2 regions of the Caballeronia sp. LjRoot34 genome follow, and region 2 is predicted to be linked to the other one. Evidence: predicted binding sites of a transcription regulator. Region 2 holds the regulator's gene; the other holds the start of a gene.
The links. Region 2 encodes LexA, which represses DNA repair genes until DNA is damaged. Its sites were predicted from a motif close to ACTGTATNNNNATACAGT; they were not measured.
Positions count from the first base shown of each region.

Region 1 (5,968 bases), 2.1 Mb from region 2:
TGCGACCGATATGTCGATACAGCCTTTCCTGCTTGGAGATCAGTTCGAAGCGGCCTTCAACGTTGCCGGCCGTCTCCGCGTTACCCAGCAGTAGAACGCCCCTCTCGCGCAGCGCGAAATGAAACAATGAAACTACCTTCTCCTGAGCCTCAGGGCGCAAATAGATGAGGAGGTTGCGACACGAAACTAGGTCCAGACGCGAGAAGGGTGGGTCCGCAAGCACATCCTGCACAGTGAAAACAATAGCTGCACGCAGCTCAGGCAAGACGCGGTAATGATGATCCTCCAGCAAAAAGAAGCGCCTAAGGCGTGCAGGTGACACGTCAGCCTGGATCGTTTCAGGATATACACCCTCCCGGGCGGTCGTTACAGCATCCGGATCCACATCGGAAGCAAGTAGTTGGATTTTGATATTGCGTTTCGAGACTGCGATCTCCTCGATAAAGAGCATCGCGATCGAATAGGCTTCTTCTCCCGTACTACATCCGGCCACCCAGATGCGCAGGGGGCGCTCGTCCGTGTGACTGTTGACCAGGTCAGGAATGATTTTCTGTGCAAGGAAATCGTAGACCTTCGGGTCACGAAAGAAGCTCGTGACGTTGATCAGAAGGTCCTTCGCGAGGTGATCGAGTTCACCTGCGTCGGTTCCTAGCATTTTGAGATACTGGTCCATGTCATCATTCACCACTCCAGCCATCGCCATGCGCCGCTCGATGCGACGCTTCAGCGTTCCCGGCTTGTAAAGCGTGAAATCGTGTACGGTTTTTGTGCGGAGAAGTTCAATGACCCGGTCCAATGCGTGTGGACCAGTATCTAGTTCCCCCCGCGTATCAACCGCTATCGAATCGCTTTGCGTTGGCGTGAGCATCACGCCCCGATCGTGGTTGATAAGCGCATCGGCAATCGCAGCCACCGGTAGCACGAGATCTACTACTCCGGTTGCGATTGCGCTTCGCGGCATGCCGTCATACTCGGCTTCGTCAGGATCCTGAGCGATCACGTAGCCGCCTTTCTCTTTCAATACTTTCAGCCCAATGCTGCCATCGGCACCAGTTCCCGAAAGGACCACGCCAACAGCACTCGCGCCACATTCCTCGGCCAGCGAATGCAGCAAAAAATCGAACGGCAGGCGTGCGCCATGGCGCTCTTGAGGGTGAGAGAGATGTAGCGCGTTATTGCCCACAGCGAGATAAACGCCGGGAGGAATGATGTAGAGGTGTTCACGTTCAATCGACATGCCGTCCACCGCCTGCACCACGGTCATTGAGGTGTGGCTGGCGATCAACTCCACCAGCATGCTTTGGTGGGTTGGATCGAGATGCTGGACCAGGATGAAGGCCATGCTGGTAGGTGCGGGCAGGGCATCCACGAGCTTTCTACAGGCATCAAGGCCGCCGGCCGATGCCCCTATGCCGACAACCAGAAACGCCCCTGACGAATTACGGAGATCCCGGACCGGCAATGATAGGCTGTCACTGGTTGCTGGTTGTCCTGCCGCCGGACTATGCCGGGAGATCTCTGACATCACATTTCGTTCCAAGGGCGCCTCGGACGGGAGGCTGAAGTGATGCAGCCGATGCTTGCAAGCAAGCATCCGTTATCGCTCGTAGTGCTCGTTGATTGCTGCGCAAGTTTGCAATTGCGTGCCAGCTGGAAGGCGCTTCTTCATCTAATTTTAGGCTGCCTGGCGCATCGCGTAAGTCTTGGAAAGGCCCCATGGATGGCCGCTTCAGGCAATATACCTGCCCAAACAACCGAGCCGATCCTTGAATGTGTGAGTACGGTTGCTTCCCGGGAATGTTCCTGCGAGCTCCAGACTCATTAGCGCTGTCGCCTGTAAAGCGATCCACGACCGATATGAGGGCACATCTTACATGCCATTTGATCAGACGCGCCCCGACCCCTCCCCGCATTTGTCGCTTGAGAAAACCCAATCTGCTCTCGTCATCCAGACGCGCGGCTTTGGATGAAGTTATTGTAGTCAGTCCATGCAGGTTTTGATTTACGTCAACCATCAAGTAGGCAAGAACCGCCGATTCTACTGGCTCTCTGCTCCGGTCCAATCGGACGGTCCGGGTTGACTTTCTTCGGAACATTTTGGTTTTCGTGATGAGCCACGACTGACCCCTCTTGCTCGGCAGCGGACGGTCCAGTCGCCACTTTGAGCGGCTGTTGAGGGTCGTCAAGAGCCTCTCACTTCCTTTGAGCGATCTTTCATCGGCCGCGTCGGCGGACATCTACTTCGCCAGGCATTCGCTTGCGTCTGCGCTTTTCCCGGCTGTTCAATCGCTTCAGCTTACTTGCAGCTCGCTCGCCTTCGGCGATTTGCCGAACGTGGCCGGGTACCGCGAAGACAGACACGGCGCCAGCGCCGCCGGCGATCACTTTTAAGATGTCTTTAGTGGATGCGAAGCCGGCTGTTAGTTAGCCTTACTTTGGTGAGCGATCTCGTCGTCGGGAGGACCCCCGCTTCGTCGGCGAAACAAGTCTTCTTCCGTCTTGCATGAGCGAATCCATCGTTCCAGCCGATTGGTCGCCTCGACGATGGCAAATAGGCGGGTTTCGCGCAACTGTCGGTCGTGCTCATTCACAACTTGCGTCAAGTCTTCAACGAGGGGCTCCCCGATCGTCCAATCGGCTGTTTCTTTGCCTCGCTGCAACGTCCGCGCGAGACCGTCCTCCGCTCGACGGAGAATGTCGTGATCCATCGCGCCGTATCCGGCCTCTCCGAGGAAATCGGCGAGTATCGTGACTTGCACCAGGCAACGCACAGCGCTCACGTCGCCGGAGCCGTGCCGCAACGCCTCGAGCGCCATACGAAACCGCAGCGCTATCTGGTCGATTGAGGCTCGATCCATGGGAAGAAACAGCGCCTTTTTGTGGCGTGCGTTTCTTGCGGTCTGGCCCGGTCTTTTTTCCAATTTCGCCATTGAATTGAGTGTGCTATTAATCGATTGCCTAACGCCGACAGCTTAGCTGAGGCATTGCCCAGCTAGGAAGCGCAACGGGCGATGTACACCATCCCGGAGACGGCCTCGAGTGACGCTCGTCCGGCGTCCACTTGGCCGATAAGCGAGGACTGGTCGGACGGAGCAGTCACACGTTCGATAGGCCGTCTCAGGTGAACAAATGCGTGTATAACAAAGTCTGCACGGTTAGTGCCCGACGCGGTGCTCAGTGCTGCGGCCCAATCGCAAAAAATACTCAGCACATCCGCTTGCGTCCAGCCATACGCGTGCACAGGCTTAGATCGAAACTAGCCTGTGCACGTCGTCGCAACCTCTGAAGAATGAGGCGACCGTTAAGAAGATAAACACCGAAACGGATCTTTGGAGGGCTTATGCATCTGCACTACAAAGGTTTTCGCATTGTTCCTGGGGCACGCACCGTTTTTAACGGATTTATCGCATCCGCCGTGGTGCGCGCTCGACACGGGAACTCCCGTTTCGACATTCATTCCACAGAGCACTCCTCTGGCGAACTCGCGCTATTCGGCACGGCAGACGAGGCTTTCGGCTGCGCTGTCGGCTGGGGGTTTTCGTGGGTCGACCACAAACATTGAAGTTCGCCGCGCACGTTGAGCGACAGTCGCGGCAACTACGTTTGCACCCGAGCACCTGCCTACACGCCAACTCATCACGGAAACTGAAAAAGGCAGAGTTTCGCACTCGTTTGGGGGACCCAATGCCGTGACCGCCTGCCGCGAAGAAGGCGTTTGATGCATTCCTGGGCGCTTCAGGCGTCGATCGGTCATATCGTCAACGAACAACTGTAGCCACCGCTTACTGCGCCTGGAACTTAATGACTCGCTCCCAATACTCGTCGGCCCGCCCTGCAGGACTTCCATCTCGTTGCCAAAGCGCGTAAGCGCGTTCACGAACGGCTTGCTCGAGACCCACTTTTGTTTCCGAATCGCCTTGCACATTGTCGCCGTAAGACGACATCTGGCCGCTTCGACTAACGTGGATTTTGGCGGTCAAGCTTTGTAGCTCATTGTTGGGTACTAGGCGGCCGTGCGCCGCTGCTTCCAACGCCTTTGCTTCATAGGCGGCATCATCCGCGGTGTCGCCGAACTCCCCCAGTGTAATCGGATAGGTATGCAGCACAACTCCACTGCGGTCCAAAACGTCGACCAAGCGCTCCGCCATCTTTGTGCCCCCTTTCAATGTCTAGTCGTTGCCGTAGAGAACTGGCCCCTTGTTCAGCAATTGTCGGGCCTATTTTCACGTGCGTCGATGGCAGGGAACAGTCCACTTGGGTCCGCGCCGGCTTACAACAGCAAATCGACGCCGGGGTCGCACGGTCCGAGGCGGTAGCGGTTGGTCATCTTCGCTCGTTCGCCTTTGTGACGGTATGGACTTCGTCCGAAAACGCAATCAGCAAAAGCAAGGCAACGGGCAGTTGGAAGTGCCGTGGCGCCGCCAGTTTACGCCCATTAGCTCCCCTACCCGCAGTGCTAGATGCATACCATACTGTACAAATATACAGGTATTTGGGATGCACAATGGGACTCGCTAAACTGGAAGATATCCACCCGTCCTTGTGGCTAGGGTCTCAACTCGCGCGTGCTGCCGGCCAGGTGATCGACATCGGGCACGAGACGCTGTCCGCTGAATTGCCGGGAGGTGGTTGGCCAGTCAGTACGCTCATTGAACTGCTGGTGCAGCGAACCGGCATTGGCGAAATGCGCGTTTTGCGGCCTGCGCTCGCGTCGCTGAAGCGGCCGATCGCGCTAGTGAAACCGCCGCAAATTCCCCAGTCAGCAGGTTTTGCTTACCAAGGTGTGGGCGTTGAAAAACTGATATGGCTCAAACCACAATCGACGGCGGACGCGCTATGGTCTGTGGAGCAGATATTGAGGGCTGGCAGCTTCGGTGCCGTGATTTTCTGGCAGCAACACATCCGGTCCGAGTCGTTGCGGCGGCTGATGTTGGCCGCTCAGTCGGCGGAAACGCTGTTTTTCCTGCATCGCCCTGTCGCGGACGCGTTGAACTCCTCGCCGGCGACGCTCCGCCTTGCCGTTCGCCCGGCTGAAAACGGCGTGTCGGTCGAGATCGTGAAGCGAAAGGGGCCCGCGGCGGCCGGACCAATCGTCATTCGAACAGATCCGATGCCAGCCTTGCTCAGTCCGCACACACGCGCTCGCCGGAGCCAACTGCGGGAAGTCCTTGGATATGGCAACGACTTAGTCGATGCGAACGTCCTGCCTTGAACCCGGCAGGCAGTAGCGCGCGTGGCGCGGCGATGCACAATAGCGAGCATGTGAGGCAGAATTGCTCGCCGCTCTATGAGCGTCGACGCGGCGCCGGGACGACTCGATCGCGGCACGGAAGCCGAGCAGTTTGAAACGCGGAGAGCAATGTGAAATTCAGCTACAAGAGTGTCCAAATCGATGTGACGCCGCAAGTGACCGCCACCGGGTTTCGAGCGCGGGCGAAGCTTCAGCGCGCAAAAGTCGAGGGACAAGACATAGCAGGAGAGCAACATGCGAGCGACTTGGGAAGTTGTTTGACGGCGCAAGAAGCTGTCGATCGCGCGCGGTCGTGGGCCATCGCCTTTTGTGATGAAAACTGGGCTTGACTGCTTGCACGGATCGGAGGTGTCAACGTGAACATAAAGGTCGGAACCGCCTCGTGGACGGACCCTACGTTGATCGCGTGTAAGCGGTTTTATCCGCCGGGCTGCACCAGTGCCGAAGCAAGGCTGCGGTTTTACGCTTCCCAATTTTCACTCGTTGAAGTCGACTCGAGCTATTACGCGATGCCAAGCGCGTCGAATTCCGCGCTGTGGGCAGCCCGTACTCCGGAAGACTTTATTTTCAATATCAAAGCGTTTCGGCTGTTCACTGGTCACCAGATAGACCCTAAAAAGCTTCCTAAAGACATCCAGGCCGCCTTGCCAGCAAGCGATAAGAAAAACCTGTACTACAAAGATACGCCGGGTGACGTTCTGAAGGAGCTTTGGCGGC
Region 1 is NZ_CAXUSB020000001.1:3,656,747-3,662,714, forward strand. Features, by position in the region: gene ACSQ36_RS16365 (chemotaxis protein CheB) at 1-1,525, opposite strand, end outside; gene ACSQ36_RS16370 (hypothetical protein) at 2,700-2,846, shown strand; gene ACSQ36_RS16375 (DUF2934 domain-containing protein) at 3,783-4,136, opposite strand; gene imuA (translesion DNA synthesis-associated protein ImuA) at 4,505-5,212, shown strand; gene ACSQ36_RS16385 (hypothetical protein) at 5,362-5,580, shown strand; gene ACSQ36_RS16390 (DUF72 domain-containing protein) at 5,608-5,968, shown strand, end outside.
Region 1: the regulator LexA is predicted to act here: its motif matches at 4,472-4,489, upstream of imuA (translesion DNA synthesis-associated protein ImuA).

Region 2 (5,968 bases):
AAAAACACATCTTCAAGATTGGCCGGCCGGTGCAGGTAACGCACGCCGGGCCGTCCCTTGACCCGCTGATGCACGGGAGCAGGGTCGTCGACGTAACAAAATAGCGTCTCACCGCTAATTTCCATGCGCCCGACGAACGGCAAAAGCTCGTCGCGAAGAGCTTGCGGATCGGGACCGTAGATCTCGATCACGTCGCAGCCGATGACCCGCTGGATCAGGTCGTCAGGTTTGCCTTCGGCTACCTTGCGGCCTTCTTCGATCACGCACAGTCGGTCGCACAGCCGTTCGGCTTCCTCCATGAAATGCGTGGTAAGCAGGATCGTCTTGCCGCGTGCAAGCAGCGAGCGCAACCGTTCCCAGATCAGGTGCCGCGCTTGCGGATCGAGTCCGGTGGTCGGTTCGTCCATGACTAGCACGTCGGGATCGTTGACCAATGCGCGCGCCAGCGTCAGCCGCCGCTTCATTCCGCCCGATAACTCGCCGACCCGCGCGTTCGCCTTGCTTTCCAGCCGCGCGAATTCGAGCAGCGATGGAACCACGGCTTCAATCTCGCTGCCGCTCATGCCGAAATACCGGCCGAACACGAGCAGGTTTTCGCGGACGGTGAAGTCCGGATCGAGGTTGTCGAATTGCGGTACCACGCCTACACGGCGCCGGGCGTAGCGGGCGCGTGAGGGGATCGGTTCATCGACGAGACGGATCGTGCCCGCATCGGGCGCGGTCAGGCCGAGCAGCATCTTGAGCGTGGTCGTTTTACCCGCGCCGTTGGGTCCAAGCAGGCCGAAACACTCGCCGGGCTGGACGTGGAACGACAGGCCGTTCACGACCGTCTTGTCACCGTAGTGTTTTTCGACGTCGATAAATTCGATCGCCGGATTTGGCTGTGCGGCGGTCGTGCGGATTGCGTCGCTGGGTAACACTGCTGCATCTGACATGCGCAAACTCGGGTGTTGGGTCGGAAGTTCGGTCTCAAGACAAGCTAACTAGTTTAATCGATTGCACCAACGAGGCGCGTCCCACCCTCGCGACCTGCACTGCGGGCGCGCACGCGAGCTGATTTGCGGTCGCCGGACGCTTTCGCGACGCCTTGATTAAGCGCTAGAAAGTCCGCCCATCAAGGGATTGACGTTCCTGGCACGGTGTCCGCTTGGCGTTTCGCGAGCAACCGGGCCGCATTAGCGTTTTCCATCGTTGCCACCGTTTTAGCGACGCACCATGATGAAGGCAACGCGGCCCGGGTTTTGTCGCCCGCCCGGCCCACGGGGCAGAATCTGCAACACTTGACGACCGTTTTTTTGATGCCCTTTGCTGCCGTTGTGCAGCGCGGAGAACCACCATGGCGAGCTATCGAAAAATCCTGTTGTGTTACGACGGCTCTCGCGAAGGGCGTAAGGCATTACGTGACGGCGCGAACCTCGCGCTCGACCTGAAAGCCGAAACGCATGTGCTCGCCGTTGTCGATATGCGCTCCAGCATCGCCCAAAGTGCCGGCCTCCTCACCGATATGGCATGCGGCCGTTTCGAAGACGCTGCCCGGGACATCTTGCGCGAAGGCGTGGATTGGCTGACCGAGCGGGGCGTGCCGGCGCAGGGCCACTTCGCGTTCGGCCATCCTATCGATGAAATTGCCGGACTCGCGCAGAGCCTGCAGGTGGATCTGGTGGTGGTGGGACATCGGTGCCGCACGGGTCTTGCGCGCTGGTGGATGGGCGCGGGTAACACGCCGCTGATGGATCGGGTGTCTTGCAGCATTTTGGTGGCGGTGTCGCCGACGGGTACATCGGCGGAACAGGAAGACGCCGCGCATGCGGCGATGCCCGCGAAAGCCGAGGCCAGTGTTTGATGCTGCGACGGGTTTACTGAGGTTGAAAGCGGCTAAGCTGGTGCCGCTTTCAGCCAGCAAGTCGCCAAGCACAAGCAGCAAGGCCAGCTAGCAAGTAGCAACTAGGCGGACAGTCCCATTGCTGCGGGAACACTGATAGCCTAGCCGTCGTTCAACTCCACTGCGACCAGCTTCCACGAGAACAACCCGTAGCGCCGGAGAATGGCCGAATAGCGTGCGTCGCCGGTTCCATGCTGGTAATTCACCGCGAAAGTATCGAAACTTCGATACCCCGCCGTGGTTTGCGGCGGCGGTTTCGGTGCGGACGGTGAAGCTACGACGGGCGCGGCTCCCGGGGTAGCGACAACAGCGCCGCTCGCCTCGGACGGAACTGGCGGTTTCTCGCCCGGATCGCCCTGTGGCGGTATGCCATTGAGAATAGCCGCCACGCCGTCGGGCGTTGCATACGAATCGACCAGCGGGCCGATTAGCGCCGCGCCAATCATGGCGCCGATCATCGCTAACGGATTGCCGCTCTTCTGTATGTCGATTTTTCGGGTCAACAACTGACCGACCTGGTCCTTCAGGCTTTCACGCAGCAGCGGAAAGTCGACGTACTGATTCACAGTTTGAGCGTCACGGGCGTCGGCGGCGCGTTTCAACCGGTCGAGCGCGATGTACGGCGACGCATAGATCACACCGAGCACTGCCACGACGACAACAACCAACAACGTAATAACAACGGACTTGCTGGTACGGGACAGGGACATACGCTAAGGCGCCTTTGGGCTGATGAGGTGAATGCGGCTCGAATGCAAGTGCAGAGGCCAAAGAAGCCTCAACCCCTGGATGGACCACACCGGCGCCAGAATTATCCCCGCGAATCTTATCGCTTCGAAAAATCAGGCGAGCAATCCGCCTTCAACGCCGGCCCGCTCCTCGTCGATACAACGGTCGATCATGCGCGACACCGCTTCAATATTGCCGACCATGATGACCCGCGATTCACCGCGATACACCCGCACCGGCGCCCGTTGCTCGGCCTGCGTATGCACCGATGCACTCAGCGATACCCGGGCGAACGCCGGCTGCCGCGAGGGCAGGACGGGCAGTTCGTCGAAGAGATCGGGGGTGTCTGCTGGCTTTGGGGTCTTGCAGGAGATCAGCGAGCGCAGATGCCGCAAACGGCCGAACTCGCGGAATTGCCGAAACGACAGGGGTGCACGTGCTGTCGGCGCGAACGATGCAGATAAAAAAGAAGCAGAAAACAACCGGGCGAATCGTTCCATGATGTTTCTCCGATGACCGATGACAATAGGACGCGCACCGGTTCATCACCAATGCGATGTCCGTCACGCTTTATAGGGCCGGAATTCAAGCGCAGTGCGGCTAGGGGCGGGAACACCCGGAATACTCGGAACACCCCGCCGCCGCCCTGCAAATCAGAAATCAACAAACAGACATCAAAGCAGAAGCTGAAAACCTTGCAGAAATCAAAGCTCGCCGGAACGAATCAACCCGACCGCAATACCTTCCAGCGCAAAGTCGTCGCTGCCTGACGCGACGAAGATGTTCTCGTAATCAGGGTTTTCAGCGATCAGTTCAACGCCATCTGGACGACGTTTCCACCGTTTGACCGTGACGTCGTCGCCAAGTCGCGCCACGACGATCTGCCCGTCCTTTGCCTCGTTTTTCTTCTGCACAGCGAGCAGATCACCGTCGAAGATCCCTGCGTCGCGCATGGAAAGACCGCGCACCTTCAACAGATAGTCCGGTTTGCTGGAGAACAGCGCCGGGTCGCAGGCGTAATGCTTGGAGATGTGTTCCTGCGCGAGGATCGGACTGCCGGCCGCCACGCGCCCGACCAGCGGCAAGGACAATTGCATGATGCTGGCATGGGGCAACGTGAACTGATGAGGCCCTTCGTCGAGGCCGCCATTGGTCAGCAAACGAATGCCGCGCGATGAACCCGCCGCCAGTTCGATCACCCCTTTACGCGCCAGCGCCCGAAGATGCTCTTCGGCGGAATTAGCGGAGCTAAAACCAAGTTCGGCTGCGATCTCGGCGCGCGTGGGCGGAAACCCCGTACGTTCGATCGCGCGCTGGATCAGTTCGAAAACCTCTTGCTGCCGCGCAGTCAGTTTGCTCATTTTGGTCACGTGCTTTTGCCCCTTGTATGGCTGGTCGTCCACTGTATGGATGAACAGATGCCTGTAGTTTTATACAGTATTCGGCGCTTTTCAAGCTTTACTTTAAGTTCGACGTCGTCAGAACCACACAGAGCCTATAAACAGGGTGCTCCAACGGCTGTTTGATGGCCGCAACGCCGCTTCCAGCCGTCATTAGCACTTTTTGATCTAAAAGAATGAATAACAATTATTTTTAATAATGAAAGCTCGTCGATAGACTCGGCTGCTCAAACCACATAAGACGGGGAACGGGGTAATGCGGAGTCAGAATTCGAGGTGGGGCGCACGTGCAAGGAAGCTGTTTGCCACGGCGGTGATCGGGGCAGCGTCGGTGACCGGGATGACCGCGGGCATGATCGCGCAAGCGCACGCCGACACGTCGTTCCTGAACGTGTCGTATGACCCGACGCGTGAGTTGTACCAGGAGTTCAATCAGGCTTTCGGCAAGAAATGGAAGGCTGAAACCGGAGAGACCGTCACATTCAAGCAATCGCACGGCGGCTCCGGCGGTCAGGCTCGCTCGGTTCTCGACGGTTTGCAGGCAGATGTGGTGACGCTGGCGCTGGCCTATGACATTGATGCGCTCGCAGCCAAGGGGCTGGTTAGCCAGGACTGGCAGAAGCGCTTGCCGGACAACGCGTCGCCGTATACATCGACGATCGTGTTCCTCGTGCGCAAAGGCAACCCGAAGCAGATCAAGGACTGGCCGGATCTGCTCAAGCCGGACGTCTCTATCGTGACGCCGAATCCGAAGACGTCTGGCGGCGCGCGCTGGAATTACCTCGCGGCGTGGGCTTATGCAGAACATCTGCCAGGCGGCAACGCAACGACTGCCAAGGACTTCGTAACCAAGCTCTATAAGAACGCCGGCGTGCTGGATTCGGGCGCGCGGGGCGCGACCACCAGCTTCGTGCAGCGCGGGCAGGGTGACGTGCTGATCGCGTGGGAAAACGAGGCGTTCCTGTCGCTGAAGGAATTTGGCTCGGACAAATTCGAGATCGTCGTGCCGTCGGTGAGCATCCTGGCTGAGCCGCCGGTGGCCGTCGTCGACAAGGTCGTGGATCGTCATGGCGACCGCAAGCTGGCCGAGGCGTACCTCAAATATTTGTATAGCGAGGAAGGCCAGGAAATCGCGGCACGCAACTTCTATCGGCCGCGCTCCACCGCTGTTCCCGCTGCGCTGACGAAGCAGTTCCCGAAGATCAAGCTCTACACCATCGACGACTCGTTCGGTGGCTGGACCAACGCACAAAAGACGCATTTCGCCGATGGCGGCGTGTTCGATTCGATCTATCAGCCGCAGTAAGCACGGCGGCATGAAGGGCAGCACTGCCGGCGCTTATGCGCTCGCGGTGCTGTAGTCGTAAAAGAAGCCTGAAATAACACGATGGCCGCATAGACGGCCATGAAACCAACCCGAAGCTCGACCCCGAAGCGCCGTCCCCGCGGCGCGGCGGAACTGGATGATTCACGCATGACGACTTTCACTTTCCGCAAGCCCAGCGCACTGCCGGGCTTCGGCCTAACGCTCGGCATCACGGTGGCGTATTTGAGCCTCGTGGTGCTGATTCCGCTTGCCGCGACCTTCGCCAAGACGGCCACGCTCGACTGGGCGACGTTCGTGCGCGCCGTCACGTCGCCGCGCGTGCTGGCGTCGTATCGGCTGACGTTTACCGCTGCCCTCGGTGGCGCGCTGATCAACGCCGTGTTCGGTTTCCTCGTGGCGTGGGTGCTCGTGCGCTACACGTTCCCGTTCAAGCGCGTGGTGGATGCTGTCGTCGATCTGCCGTTTGCATTGCCGACTTCCGTGGCCGGCATTGCGCTCGCCGCGGTCTATGCGCCGAATGGCTGGATCGGCCAGTTTCTCGCACCCCTCGGGATCAAGGTGGCGTTTACGCCGTTGGGCGTGCTCGTGGCGCTGACGTTTATCGGCTTGCCGTTCGTCGTGCGCACCGTA
Region 2 is NZ_CAXUSB020000001.1:1,593,443-1,599,410, forward strand. Features, by position in the region: gene nodI (nodulation factor ABC transporter ATP-binding protein NodI) at 1-935, opposite strand, end outside; gene ACSQ36_RS07065 (universal stress protein) at 1,337-1,843, shown strand; gene ACSQ36_RS07070 (DUF2939 domain-containing protein) at 1,984-2,592, opposite strand; gene ACSQ36_RS07075 (hypothetical protein) at 2,725-3,111, opposite strand; gene lexA (transcriptional repressor LexA) at 3,316-3,972, opposite strand; gene ACSQ36_RS07085 (sulfate ABC transporter substrate-binding protein) at 4,268-5,317, shown strand; gene cysT (sulfate ABC transporter permease subunit CysT) at 5,486-5,968, shown strand, end outside.